Regions from separate parts of the Escherichia sp. HH091_1A genome, predicted to be linked through region 1. Evidence: predicted binding sites of a transcription regulator. Region 1 holds the regulator's gene; the other holds the start of a gene.
What was found. The regulator ArgR, encoded in region 1, controls arginine synthesis, uptake and breakdown. The targets are predictions, from matches to a motif close to ANTGAATAAAAATACANT.
Positions count from the first base shown of each region.

Region 1 (7,529 bases):
GCTAATTGGGTTAGTCGTCGGCATCATTATTGGTGCTGTGGCCATGCGTTTTGGTAATCGTAAACTACGCCAGCAACAGGCGTTGCAGTACGAACTGGAAAAGAATAAAGCTGAACTGGACGAGTATCGCGAAGAGCTGGTTAGCCACTTTGCCCGCAGCGCGGAATTACTGGATACCATGGCGCACGACTATCGCCAGCTGTATCAACACATGGCGAAAAGCTCCAGCAGCCTGCTGCCGGAACTGTCTGCTGAAGCAAACCCGTTCCGTAATCGTCTGGCAGAGTCTGAAGCCAGCAACGATCAGGCACCGGTGCAAATGCCACGCGACTATTCTGAAGGCGCGTCAGGCCTGCTGCGTACTGGCGCGAAGCGCGACTAATTTATTTTTCGGGCGCAGCCATTGCGCCCTCCTCTTCTTTCCCTCCCCCGACTATCATTTAATCTGGTGTCTCATTGTTAGCCGTCTGAAAATTCAATAACATCAAACTGTTTTGAATCTCTTTTCTTATCATTCAGGTACGAGAGCAGGAATAATGAAAAAACAAACCCAGCTGTTGAGTGCATTAGCGTTAAGTGTCGGGTTAACTCTCTCGGCGTCATTTCAGGCCGTTGCGTCGATTCCAGGCCAGGTTGCCGATCAGGCCCCCCTCCCCAGTTTGGCTCCAATGCTAGAAAAAGTGCTTCCGGCAGTGGTGAGCGTACGAGTGGAAGGAACGGCCAGTCAGGGACAGAAAATCCCGGAAGAATTCAAAAAGTTTTTTGGTGATGATTTACCGGATCAACCTGCACAACCTTTCGAAGGTTTAGGCTCCGGTGTCATCATCAACGCCAGTAAAGGCTATGTGCTGACTAACAACCATGTGATTAATCAGGCACAGAAAATCAGTATTCAGCTCAATGATGGGCGCGAGTTTGATGCAAAACTGATTGGTAGCGATGACCAGAGCGATATCGCCCTGTTGCAAATTCAAAACCCGAGCAAATTAACGCAAATCGCTATTGCCGACTCCGATAAATTGCGCGTCGGTGATTTTGCCGTGGCGGTCGGTAACCCATTTGGCCTTGGGCAAACCGCCACCTCTGGCATTGTTTCCGCATTAGGCCGCAGCGGGTTGAATCTTGAAGGTCTTGAAAACTTTATCCAGACAGATGCTTCCATTAACCGCGGTAACTCCGGCGGTGCACTGTTAAACCTTAACGGTGAGTTAATTGGCATCAACACTGCAATCCTTGCGCCTGGCGGTGGGAGCGTCGGGATTGGATTTGCCATCCCCAGTAATATGGCGCGAACACTGGCGCAGCAGCTTATCGACTTTGGTGAAATCAAACGCGGTCTGTTAGGCATCAAAGGCACCGAGATGAGTGCCGATATCGCCAAAGCCTTCAACCTTGACGTACAGCGTGGCGCGTTTGTCAGCGAAGTGCTGCCAGGTTCTGGCTCGGCAAAAGCGGGCGTCAAAGCGGGTGATATTATTACCAGCCTCAACGGCAAACCACTGAATAGCTTTGCTGAGTTGCGCTCTCGTATCGCAACCACCGAGCCGGGCACGAAAGTAAAGCTCGGCCTGCTGCGTAATGGCAAACCACTGGAAGTAGAAGTGACGCTCGATACCAGTACCTCTTCGTCAGCCAGTGCTGAAATGATCACGCCAGCGCTGGAAGGTGCAACGTTGAGCGATGGTCAGCTAAAAGATGGCGGCAAAGGTATTAAGATCGATGAGGTTGTCAAAGGAAGCCCAGCTGCTCAGGCAGGCTTGCAAAAAGACGATGTGATCATTGGTGTCAACCGCGATCGGGTGAACTCGATTGCTGAAATGCGTAAAGTGCTGGCGGCAAAACCGGCCATCATCGCCCTGCAAATTGTACGCGGCAATGAAAGCATCTATTTGCTGATGCGTTAATGTCGTAAACCGGGCATCAGGCTGACGTGTGATGTCCGGTTAACTCGTGGTATGCTGCTGTCGTTCCCTTTTTTAATGACGCCTCCATCATGTTTGTGAAGCTCTTACGTTCCGTTGCGATTGGATTAATTGTCGGCGCTATTCTGCTGGTTGCCATGCCTTCGCTGCGCAGCCTTAACCCGCTTTCCACTCCGCAATTTGACAGTACCGATGAGACGCCTGCCAGCTATAATCTGGCAGTTCGCCGCGCCGCGCCAGCGGTGGTTAACGTTTACAACCGTGGTTTGAACACCAACTCTCACAACCAGCTTGAGATCCGCACCCTGGGATCCGGTGTAATCATGGATCAACGCGGTTATATCATCACCAATAAACACGTCATCAACGACGCCGATCAGATCATCGTCGCCTTACAAGATGGACGTGTATTTGAAGCATTGCTGGTGGGATCTGACTCTCTAACCGATCTGGCGGTACTTAAAATTAATGCCACTGGCGGTTTACCTACCATTCCAATCAATGCACGTCGCGTACCGCACATTGGTGACGTGGTACTGGCGATCGGTAACCCGTACAACCTCGGGCAGACCATTACCCAGGGGATTATTAGTGCCACGGGTCGAATTGGTCTGAACCCGACCGGGCGGCAAAACTTCCTGCAAACCGATGCTTCCATTAACCACGGTAACTCTGGCGGCGCACTGGTGAACTCGCTGGGCGAACTGATGGGCATTAACACGCTGTCGTTTGATAAGAGTAACGATGGCGAAACGCCGGAAGGCATCGGCTTTGCGATTCCTTTCCAGTTAGCAACCAAAATTATGGATAAGCTGATCCGCGATGGTCGCGTGATCCGCGGCTACATTGGTATCGGCGGACGTGAGATCGCACCACTGCACGCGCAGGGCGGTGGTATAGATCAACTGCAAGGGATCGTGGTTAATGAAGTGTCACCTGACGGCCCGGCGGCGAATGCGGGTATACAGGTCAATGATTTGATTATTTCGGTGGATAACAAACCGGCCATCTCTGCTCTGGAGACGATGGATCAGGTGGCGGAAATTCGCCCTGGCTCGGTGATCCCGGTTGTCGTGATGCGTGATGATAAGCAGTTAACGCTGCAGGTCACCATTCAGGAATATCCGGCAACCAATTAATTCGTGCGCTCAAAACAAAAAACCGGAGTCTGTGCTCCGGTTTTTTATTATCCGCTAATCAATTACTTATTAACGAACTCTTCGCCCAGGGCGATATCTTTCTTCAGCGTATCCAGCATACCTTCCAGCGCGTTCTGTTCAAATGCGCTCAGGGTGCCGATAGATTTACGCTCTTCCACGCCGTTTTTACCCAGCAGCAGCGGTTGAGAGAAGAAACGTGCGTACTGACCGTCGCCTTCAACGTAGGCACATTCGACAACGCCTTGTTCGCCCTGTAGTGCGCGAACCAGAGACAGACCAAAACGTGCAGCTGCCTGGCCCATAGACAGGGTTGCAGACCCGCCACCGGCTTTCGCTTCAACCACCTCAGTACCCGCGTTCTGGATACGTTTGGTCAGATCAGCCACTTCCTGCTCAGTAAAACTAACGCCAGGAACCTGTGACAGCAGCGGCAGAATGGTAACACCAGAGTGACCGCCAATTACCGGCACTTCAACTTCGCCCGGCTGTTTGCCTTTCAGTTCCGCAACAAAGGTGTTGGAACGAATGATATCCAGCGTAGTAACGCCGAACAGTTTGTTTTTGTCATAAACTCCGGCTTTTTTCAGCACTTCAGCAGCAATCGCAACTGTGGTGTTAACCGGGTTAGTGATAATACCAATGCACGCTTTTGGGCAGGTTTTCGCAACTTGCTGTACCAGATTTTTCACGATGCCGGCGTTAACGTTAAACAGGTCGGAACGATCCATACCCGGTTTACGCGCTACACCTGCAGAGATAAGAACGACATCTGCGCCTTCCAGCGCCGGAGTCGCATCTTCACCAGAAAAACCTTTGATTTTCACAGCAGTAGGGATATGGCTCAGATCGACAGCCACACCGGGAGTCACTGGAGCGATATCATACAGAGAGAGTTCTGAACCTGAAGGCAGTTGGGTTTTTAACAGTAGTGCAAGCGCCTGGCCAATACCGCCAGCAGCGCCGAGGACTGCGACTTTCATCCTAAACTCCTTATTATATTGATAAACTAAGATATGTTGCTCCGCTGCCGCGACCTTAATCCACAAAATTGCCGTTTACAATGACCACATCTCAAGAATGTGTAGTCACGCAAGTTTAGCGTTTATGCATTTAATTGCCGTAATCAGGAACCTAACTTACGTAATTAACAGTCGCTTATGCATTAGCGCAACATTCCAACAGGTGGTGACAATATACCCTACCGTTCAGCCAAAACAACATCAATTTGATAACAATTAATTTACTTTTAAGCAGAATTTGCATGCCGTGACGCAGGCATGTTTCTCAATAACGAAATTTGATAAAATCCCGCTCTTTCATAACATTATTTCAGCCTTCTTCAGGGCTGACTGTTTGCATAAAAATTCATCTGTATGCACAATAATGTTGTATCAACCACCATATCGGGTGACTTATGCGAAGCTCGGCTAAGCAAGAAGAACTAGTTAAAGCATTTAAAGCATTACTTAAAGAAGAGAAATTTAGCTCCCAGGGCGAAATCGTCGCCGCGTTGCAGGAGCAAGGCTTTGACAATATTAATCAGTCTAAAGTCTCGCGGATGTTGACCAAGTTTGGTGCTGTACGTACACGCAATGCCAAAATGGAAATGGTTTACTGCCTGCCAGCTGAACTGGGTGTACCAACTACCTCCAGTCCATTGAAGAATCTGGTGCTGGATATAGACTACAACGATGCAGTTGTCGTGATTCATACCAGCCCTGGCGCGGCGCAGTTAATTGCTCGCCTGCTGGACTCACTGGGCAAAGCAGAAGGTATTCTGGGCACCATCGCTGGCGATGACACCATCTTTACTACCCCTGCTAACGGTTTCACCGTCAAAGACCTGTACGAAGCGATTTTAGAGCTGTTCGACCAGGAGCTTTAATCTCTGCCCCGTCGCTTCTGGCGGCGGGGAAAATGTTGCTTTTCCCTCTCATCCCCCTGCTTTCTCCTACGATTAATTTAACGAATAGTGCGTTTTAGCGCGACATATCATTCACATAATGAATACATGAGTTAAAAAAGCACATTATGCAAAATTCATTATCTAATTGAAAATAATAGAATTAATAATAAATAACCGTGTTTTTAATTCTTTTTTGTTATTAAAACTCACACTTTTAACACTTAGTATCAACTGAAACAGTTAGTGTGGTATTAATTAGTTCAATAATTAGTGTATACTTGATTTTGTGATATGGGTCACGAAACAAAGGCCCAGCTAAAAGATTATGTCGAGGTAAAAATCATGAAAATCAAAACCACTGTTGCTGCATTAAGCGTACTTTCTGTTCTCTCTTTCGGTGCATTCGCTGCCGACTCCATTGATGCTGCACAAGCACAAAATCGTGAAGCAATCGGGACCGTATCCGTAAGTGGTGTGGCGTCTTCGCCAATGGATATGCGTGAAATGCTGAACAAAAAAGCGGAAGAGAAAGGCGCAACGGCCTACCAGATTACTGAAGCTCGTAGCGGTGACACCTGGCACGCTACGGCTGAACTGTACAAATAAACCCTCATCGTCTTGTCCGACGATATTGCCCCCGGTTCGGGGGCTTTTTTTTGCGCTAATGACGAACATTAAAACGCAAATGCCCTTCCAGCTCTTCCTCTGCCTCATCAAACAGCAATATTAACGCGCCAAAACGGCGACGCGTTTTCTCTCCCAGATGAACAAATTCAATCTCAAGTGGTAGCGGCAGGACATCGTTCATTAACACATCCCATAGAGAGTCGAGATCGCGTACTTTATCTTTTGCCAGACCAAAGGTTTGGCTAAAGTCGCGATAAAAATCCTCCTGACTCTCAATCTCATCAAAATCAAAGGTATAAATATTCATCTGTTGCCACCGTCACGTTTCGCGGCGAGTTCTGCCGTTCATTGCTAAGTATAGCCATGAAAAAACCGACGCTTTTGGCGTCGGTTTTGACTTAACTATCGGTCAACGCATGTTGATACTTATGGAGCATACCCGTAAGCCGATGTACTGGTTCCGTCACCTGCGGTGGCGCTTGCCAGATGCGTAGCTTTTCCTGGTAGATTTCCAGTTCTTCCAGCAACTGGCCAAAGTACCGACGACGTTTATCATCGCTACGGGCAGATATCACATGGTCTGCTGTGCGGCGCATTTGCCGGTGAAACGCCGATAAATCCTCGTTAACCGGGATCGGCGCATCACGCAGGCGCTGGTGCGCGATAATCATCGTCAGTGCCAGGCGAAATTTCGGCAAATCCCCTGGGAACTTATTCATCAGCAAAAACAGCTGCTGATAAAGTGCCGGGAGGTGATTCTCTTTACGACGTGCCACATTGGTAGTCATCGCGGAAACAGCGGCAGAAACAAACTGATTAAGCAGTACACGTCCAGTCCTGTCGCGCGATTTATCCCGCACCAGCAAAATAACGGTGAACGCGAGCACACAGCCGACGATTTGCCCTAATGCGCTGTCGAGAAACTGACTGAAATGGAAAGTCATCGGGTTATCCAGCACGATAATGTTTATGGTGCTGGCCAGCGCCCCCATCGAGCCCAATCGCCGTTTCTGTACTTCAATGCCAAGGAAGAATCCCAGCACTGCCAGGCTAATACACAGCAATAACATGCTTTGTTGGGTATTAGGGATAATCACCAAAAAGTAGAGTAGCCCTAACGGCAGCGCCGCCAGCGTCCCATAAATAAAGTCGATCGCCACCATGCGTGGATTCGGCAAACGCATTGCCAGTGACGTCACTACCGCAATCATCACCATTGCACCACTGCCGGAAGTCCAGCCCGTCCACAGCCAGAAAAGCGTCCCCAGAATGCAGGAAAGTGTGGTTCGCCAGAAGTTAACCATCGCATGATGACGTTCGGCTGACTCTACTTTGACTTCCGGTTCGCCTTGCAGGATCTCTTCTTCAGTAGCGTTGATTTTTGTGTTACTGATAACGCCGCGCTTGAGAAGCTGATAACGCGTTGCCGCCGCGACCCAGCTATAAATGGTGACAGGCGTTTCCCGTTCCCCGGTCCAGGCGATAACTCTCCGCAGGCGTTTGAGCTGCTTGTGGACGTCCTGCGCGGTTTCTACCGGCGTGTCAAAAAATTCGCGGAAAGTATCAGTGATCAATTCCGGGCGCGTATTCTGAATAAGATAAGTTTCGCAGGATTGGGTAATCAGCGTCAGCGATAGCGTATTGATCGCTTTTAAACGTCGATTGGCCCGCGCCCAGCGGGAAGATTCCATATTCAGGTTGCTGCGCATACCTTGTAACGCCGTGGTGCGTCGCACAAGATCGCCCCAGGCTTTATCGACAACTTCACCATCGCCATGCTTGATACAGAGTTGCATTAATTGATATTGCGCGACCAGCAAACTTTCCAGCTCTCGATCCACTTCTTGTTTGATCGATCGCGGAGAAAAGAGCAAATCCGCCATAATTGCACACACAATACCGATAACGATCTCG
Region 1 covers NZ_AP025747.1:4,020,013-4,027,541, forward strand. Annotated here, with positions in the region: gene zapG (Z-ring associated protein ZapG) at 1-382, shown strand, start outside; gene degQ (serine endoprotease DegQ) at 537-1,904, shown strand; gene degS (outer membrane-stress sensor serine endopeptidase DegS) at 1,994-3,061, shown strand; gene mdh (malate dehydrogenase) at 3,124-4,062, opposite strand; gene argR (transcriptional regulator ArgR) at 4,497-4,967, shown strand; gene yhcN (peroxide/acid stress response protein YhcN) at 5,331-5,594, shown strand; gene QUF14_RS20200 (barstar family protein) at 5,650-5,922, opposite strand; gene aaeB (p-hydroxybenzoic acid efflux pump subunit AaeB) at 6,014-7,529, opposite strand, start outside.

Region 2 (7,529 bases), 820 kb from region 1:
TCGAGACTGTTACGGGTCGCCGAGGCAAAGCCCAGCCAGCCTGCTAACTGTTCACGGTCGATTTCATAGGCCGTTCCCGCCAGGGCGCCACAGCCTAGCGGGCTGACATCCAGACGCTTAAGCGCATCCTGCAAACGGCTTTCATCACGCGCCAGCATCTCAACATAGGCCAGGCACCAGTGCGCAAACGTCACCGGCTGGGCGCGTTGCAGGTGAGTGTAACCAGGCATTACCGCGTCCTGATTATTCTGCGCGGTTTCCACCAGCGCCGATTGTAACTGTCGGTTAGCCGTCAGCAACTCGCTAACGGTATCCTTGCACCACAGTTTCAGGTCAGTCGCTACCTGATCATTACGGCTACGCCCGGTATGCAGTTTTTTGCCTAACTGGCCCACTTTGTCGATCAGTTTGCCTTCCACCCAGCTATGGATATCTTCGGCGTCGCTTTCAAGAATTTGTTGTGGCCTGGCGCGAACATCTTCCAGCAGCACATTGAGCGCCTCTTCCAGTTGCACCTGTTCTTCTGCGGTTAACACGCCTACCGTTACCAGCGCTTTGGACCAGGCCACAGAGCCAACAATATCCTGCTCCGCCAGACGGTAATCAAAGCGCAGTGAGTCGTTGAATTGTTTAAACCGTTGATCTGCTGCCTGGGTAAAACGCCCGCCCCAAAGTGCCATAACTCTGTTTCCTTATTTTGAAATTCAATGCCAGAAAGCTACGTCTCTGGCCAACAAAACTTAAGCTAAAATCCGCGTACCCATCGGCATACCGTTAAACAGTGCCGGAAGCTGTTCCGCATGACGCCAGGAGGCAATATCTACCGGGCGACCCAGCGTGCGCGCAGCGTCCAGCGCCGCGTTCACTTTCACTATCATGCCGTCAGTAATAATGCCCTGCTCAATCAGTTGTTCTGCTTTCGCTGCGGTCATTTCGGCAATACGTTGCCCTTTGCCGTCGAGAATACCGCTGACATCAGAGAGCAAAATCAGATCCGCGCCCAGCGTTGCCGCCAGCGCCGTCGCCGCCTGGTCAGCATTGACGTTCATCAGTTGCCCTTCGTCCGTTACGCCAATGGAGCTGACCACTGGTAGATAACCGTTTTCCAGCAACGTGTTGATAAGCTTAGGCGAACCTGGCTGCGCCAGTCCAACATGGCCTAACTCTTCATCGAGCTGGGTCACTTTTACGCTGTCGCCGTCACCGAGAAACAAACCTACGGCTGCAATCTGATGTTTCTTCGCCCATGCCAGCAGGGTTTTATTTGCCGTTCCCGCCAGCGCTCCGGTGATAATGTCTATCTGATCCGCAGGCGTCACCCGCAGGCCGTTTTTCTTTTTCACCGGCAGATTCAGTCCTTTCATCAGCTCATCCACCACGCAGCCGCCGCCGTGGACAATCACCAGCGGACGCTGATGTGACTCGCGATAATTCACCAGGGCGCTAAACAGACGTTCCAGCGCCTCTTCACTATCCAGCAGTACGCCGCCCAGTTTGATAATTAATGGATTCATCATTGCACCCCTAAATAAGAGACTGCGTTTCCGCATAGCCGAAACGAATATTGGCGCACTGTACCGCTTGTGCTGCCGCGCCTTTCAATAAGTTGTCTTCGGTCGCCACAATAATCAGATGTTCCCCCTGAACGGCAAAACCGATATCGCAGAACGGCAGCCCGACGACATTTTTCAGCGCCGGAACGCCTTTGTCATACAACCGTACCAGCGGTTTATGGGCATACGCCTGCTGTAACGCTTGCGCGACTTGCGCCTGGTTCACGCCAGGCTTCAGGCGGCAGGTAATGGTTTCGAGAATGCCGCGCGGGAAATTGCCCAGATGCGGGGTAAAAATAACGTCAGCACCGAGATGCGTGGCGATCTCCGGCTGGTGGCGATGGGTAAAGACACCATACGGTTGCAGGCTAACTTCACAAAAACTATTTGAAATCGCTGCCTTACGTCCTGCTCCGCTCACACCACTGGTGGCGTTGATAACCGGCCACTGATTGAGGTCAAGAAGATCGGCATCAATCAACGGTTTCAGCGCCAATTGCGCCGCCGTCGGATAACAGCCAGGCACCGCAATTAAGTTCGCTTCTTTTAATTTATGACCGCACCACTCCGCCAGACCGTAAGCTGCCTGTTCCAACAGTTCCGGGTATTGATGGCTAAAGCCGTAATATTTTTCATAGAAGGTGGCGTCGTTAACACGAAACGCGCCGGAAAGGTCGAACACCACACAGCCCGCTTCAAGAAATTGTGGCGCTAAATCGTGACTAACTTCATGGGCAGTAGCAAGAAACACCACGTCCACCCCTGGGCTAAACTCACTGATATCCGACATCGGCTGCAACGGCAGATCAACGATGCCTTTTAGCTGCGGATGCAAATCGGAGATTAACTTTCCCGCATCATTGCTTTGCGCTGAAACAGTCAAAGCGGTTATGTTCATATGCGGATGGCGATTTACATAGGTCACTAGCTCTGCGCCAGCGTAACCGCTGGCACCCACAATCAGCGTATTCAACATCGGGGCTATTCACCTTCTTATGTCTGGTTGCCTGGTTAAACGTAAAACATTCACCTTACGGCTGGTGGGTTTTATTACGCTCAACGTTAGTGTATTTTTATTCACAAATACTGCATGAATATTGATACTATCATGACCAGAGGTGTGTCAACAATGAAAAACAAATTACCGCCATTTATCGAGATTTACCGTGCTCTGATTGCCACACCTTCAATAAGCGCCACGGAAGAGGCACTCGATCAAAGCAATGCAGATTTAATCACTCTGCTGGCGGACTGGTTTAAAGATTTGGGCTTCAATGTGGAAGTGCAGCCCGTGCCGGGAACTCGCAACAAATTTAATATGCTGGCAAGTACCGGACAGGGAGCTGGCGGTTTGCTGCTGGCGGGGCATACCGATACGGTGCCATTTGATGACGGCCGCTGGACGCGCGATCCGTTTACGCTGACGGAGCATGACGGCAAGCTTTACGGCTTAGGCACCGCCGACATGAAAGGCTTTTTTGCGTTTATCCTCGATGCACTACGCGATGTCGACGTCACGAAACTGAAAAAACCGCTCTACATTCTGGCGACTGCCGATGAAGAGACCAGTATGGCAGGAGCGCGTTATTTTGCCGAAACTACCGCCCTGCGCCCGGATTGCGCCATCATTGGCGAACCGACGTCGCTGCAACCGGTACGCGCGCATAAAGGCCATATCTCGAACGCCATCCGTATTCAGGGCCAGTCGGGGCACTCCAGCGATCCAGCACGCGGAGTTAACGCGATCGAATTGATGCACGACGCCATCGGGCATATTTTGCAATTGCGCGATAATCTGAAAGAACGTTATCACTACGAAGCATTTACCGTGCCATACCCTACGCTCAACCTCGGGCATATTCACGGTGGCGATGCATCTAACCGTATTTGCGCTTGCTGTGAGTTGCATATGGATATTCGTCCGCTGCCAGGCATGACACTCAATGAACTTAATGGTTTGCTCAACGATGCATTGTCTCCGGTGAGCGAGCGCTGGCCGGGTCGTCTGACGGTCGACGAGCTGCATCCACCGATTCCTGGCTATGAATGCCCACCGAATCATCAACTGGTTGAAGTGGTTGAGAAATTGCTCGGAGCAAAGACCGAAGTAGTGAACTACTGTACCGAAGCGCCGTTTATTCAGACGTTATGCCCGACGCTGGTGCTGGGACCTGGCTCAATTAATCAGGCTCATCAGCCTGATGAATACCTGGAGACACGGTTTATCAAGCCCACCCGCGAACTGATCACCCAGGTGATTCACCATTTCTGCTGGCATTAAAACGTAGGCCAAACAATGTCGGATGCGATGCTTGCGCATCTTATCCGACCTACACCTTTGGTGTTACTCAAGGCGATTTTTTAACATTTCCATAAGTTACGCTTATTTAAAGCGTCGTGAATTTAATGGCGTAAATTCCTGCTATTTATTCGTTTGCTGAAGCGATTTCGCAGCATTTGACGTCATCGCTTTTACGTGGCTTTATAAAAGACGACGAAAAGCAAAGCCCGAGCATATTCGCGCCAATGCGACGTGAAGGATACAGGGCTATCAAACGATAAGATGGGGTGTCTGGGGTAATATGAACGAACAATATTCCGCATTGCGTAGTAATGTCAGTATGCTCGGCAAAGTGCTGGGGGAAACCATCAAGGATGCGTTGGGAGAACACATTCTTGAACGCGTTGAAACTATCCGTAAGTTGTCCAAATCTTCACGCGCTGGCAATGATGCTAACCGCCAGGAGTTGCTCACCACTTTACAAAATTTGTCGAACGACGAGCTGCTGCCCGTTGCGCGTGCGTTTAGTCAGTTCCTGAATCTGGCTAACACCGCCGAGCAATACCATAGCATTTCGCCGAAAGGCGAAGCAGCCAGCAATCCGGAAGTGATCGCCCGCACCCTGCGTAAACTGAAAAACCAGCCGGAACTGAGCGAAGACAGCATCAAAAAAGCAGTTGAATCGCTGTCGCTGGAACTGGTCCTCACGGCTCACCCAACCGAAATTACCCGTCGTACGCTGATCCACAAAATGGTGGAAGTGAACGCCTGCTTAAAACAGCTCGACAACAAAGATATCGCCGACTACGAACATAACCAACTGATGCGCCGCCTGCGCCAGTTGATCGCCCAGTCATGGCATACCGATGAAATCCGTAAGCTGCGCCCAAGCCCGGTAGATGAGGCCAAATGGGGCTTTGCCGTAGTAGAAAACAGCCTGTGGCAAGGCGTACCGAATTACCTGCGCGAACTGAACGAACAACTGGAAGAGAACCTCGGCTACAAACTACCCGTCGAATTTGTTCCGGTGCGTTTTACCTCGTGGATGGGCGGCGACCGCGACGGAAACCCGAACGTCACTGCCGATATCACCCGCCACGTCCTGCTGCTCAGCCGCTGGAAAGCCACCGATCTGTTCCTGAAAGATATTCAAGTTCTGGTTTCTGAACTGTCGATGGTTGAAGCAACTCCGGAACTGCTGGCGCTGGTCGGCGAAGAAGGTGCCGCAGAACCGTATCGCTATCTGATGAAAAACCTGCGTTCCCGCCTGATGGCGACACAGGCATGGCTGGAAGCGCGCCTGAAAGGTGAAGAAGTACCAAAACCAGAGGGTCTGCTGACGCAGAACGAAGAACTGTGGGAGCCGCTCTACGCTTGCTACCAGTCCCTTCAGGCGTGTGGCATGGGTATTATTGCCAACGGCGATCTGCTCGACACCCTGCGCCGCGTGAAATGTTTCGGTGTACCGCTGGTCCGTATTGATATCCGTCAGGAGAGCACCCGTCATACCGAAGCGCTGGGCGAACTGACCCGCTACCTCGGCATCGGCGACTACGAAAGCTGGTCAGAGGCCGACAAACAGGCGTTCCTGATCCGCGAACTGAACTCCAAACGCCCTCTTCTGCCGCGTAACTGGCAACCGAGCGCCGAAACGCGCGAAGTACTTGATACCTGTCAGGTAATTGCTGAAGCACCGCAAGGTTCCATTGCCGCCTACGTGATCTCGATGGCAAAAACGCCGTCCGACGTACTGGCTGTACACCTGCTGCTGAAAGAAGCGGGTATTGGATTTGCGATGCCGGTTGCACCGCTGTTTGAAACCCTTGATGACCTGAACAACGCCAACGATGTCATGACCCAGTTGCTCAATATCGACTGGTATCGCGGCCTGATTCAGGGCAAACAGATGGTGATGATTGGCTATTCCGACTCAGCAAAAGATGCGGGGGTGATGGCGGCTTCCTGGGCGCAATATCAGGCACAGGATGCATTAATCAAAACCTGCGAAAAAGCGGGTATTGAACTGACGCTGTTCCACGGCCGCGGCGGTTCCATTGGTCGCGGCGGCGCACCTGCCCATGCGGCGCTGCTGTCACAACCGCCAGGAAGCCTGAAAGGCGGCCTTCGCGTGACCGAACAGGGCGAGATGATCCGCTTTAAATATGGTCTGCCAGAAATCACCGTTAGCAGCCTGTCGCTGTACACCGGGGCAATTCTGGAAGCCAACCTGCTGCCACCGCCGGAGCCGAAAGAGAGCTGGCGTCGCATTATGGATGAACTGTCAGTCATCTCCTGCGATCTCTACCGTGGCTACGTACGTGAAAACAAAGATTTTGTGCCGTACTTCCGCTCCGCTACGCCGGAACAAGAGCTGGGCAAACTGCCGTTGGGTTCACGTCCGGCGAAACGTCGCCCGACCGGCGGCGTCGAGTCACTGCGCGCCATTCCGTGGATTTTTGCCTGGACACAAAACCGCCTGATGCTCCCCGCCTGGCTGGGTGCAGGTACGGCGCTGCAAAAAGTGGTCGAAGATGGCAAGCAGAGCGAACTGGAAGCCATGTGCCGCGACTGGCCATTCTTCTCGACGCGTCTCGGCATGCTGGAGATGGTCTTCGCCAAAGCAGACCTGTGGCTGGCGGAATACTATGATCAACGTCTGGTAGACAAAGCATTGTGGCCGTTAGGTAAAGAGTTACGTAATCTGCAAGAAGAAGACATCAAAGTGGTGCTGGCGATTGCCAACGATTCTCACCTGATGGCCGATCTGCCGTGGATTGCGGAGTCTATTCAGCTGCGAAATATTTACACCGACCCACTGAACGTATTGCAGGCCGAGTTGCTACACCGCTCCCGCCAGGCAGAAAAAGAAGGCCAGGAACCGGATCCTCGCGTCGAGCAAGCGTTAATGGTTACTATTGCCGGGATTGCGGCAGGTATGCGTAATACCGGCTAATCTTCCCCCCTCCTGCAAACCCTCGTGCTTTTGCGCGAGGGTTTTCTGAAATACTTCTGTTCTAACACCCTCGTTTTCAATATATTTCTGTCTGCATTTTATTCAAATTCTGGATATCCCTTCAGATATCCTTAAGGAATTGTCGTTACATTCGGCGATATTTTTTCAAGACAGGTTCTTACTATGCATTCCACAGAAGTCCAGGCTAAACCTCTTTTTAGCTGGAAAGCCCTGGGTTGGGCACTGCTCTACTTTTGGTTTTTCTCTACTCTGCTACAGGCCATTATTTACATCAGTGGTTATAGTGGCACTAACGGCATTCGCGACTCGCTGTTATTCAGTTCGCTGTGGTTGATCCCGGTATTCCTCTTTCCGAAGCGGATTAAAATTATTGCCGCAGTAATCGGCGTGGTGCTATGGGCGGCCTCTCTGGCGGCGCTGTGCTACTACGTCATCTACGGTCAGGAGTTCTCGCAGAGCGTTCTGTTTGTGATGTTCGAAACCAACACCAACGAAGCCAGCGAGTATTTAAGCCAGTATTTCAGCCTGAAAATTGTGCTTATCGCGCTGGCCTATACGGCGGTGGCAGTTCTGCTGTGGACACGCCTGCGCCCGGTCTATATTCCAAAGCCGTGGCGTTATGTTGTCTCTTTTGCCCTGCTTTATGGCTTGATTCTGCATCCGATCGCCATGAATACGTTTATCAAAAACAAGCCGTTTGAGAAAACGTTGGATAACCTGG
Region 2 covers NZ_AP025747.1:4,844,606-4,852,134, reverse strand. Annotated here, with positions in the region: gene argH (argininosuccinate lyase) at 1-680, opposite strand, end outside; gene argB (acetylglutamate kinase) at 741-1,517, opposite strand; gene argC (N-acetyl-gamma-glutamyl-phosphate reductase) at 1,525-2,529, opposite strand; gene argE (acetylornithine deacetylase) at 2,683-3,834, shown strand; gene ppc (phosphoenolpyruvate carboxylase) at 4,136-6,787, shown strand; gene QUF14_RS24055 (phosphoethanolamine transferase CptA) at 6,971-7,529, shown strand, end outside.
Region 2: a site for ArgR is predicted at 2,618-2,635, ahead of argC (N-acetyl-gamma-glutamyl-phosphate reductase). Genes of this name have one in related genera too.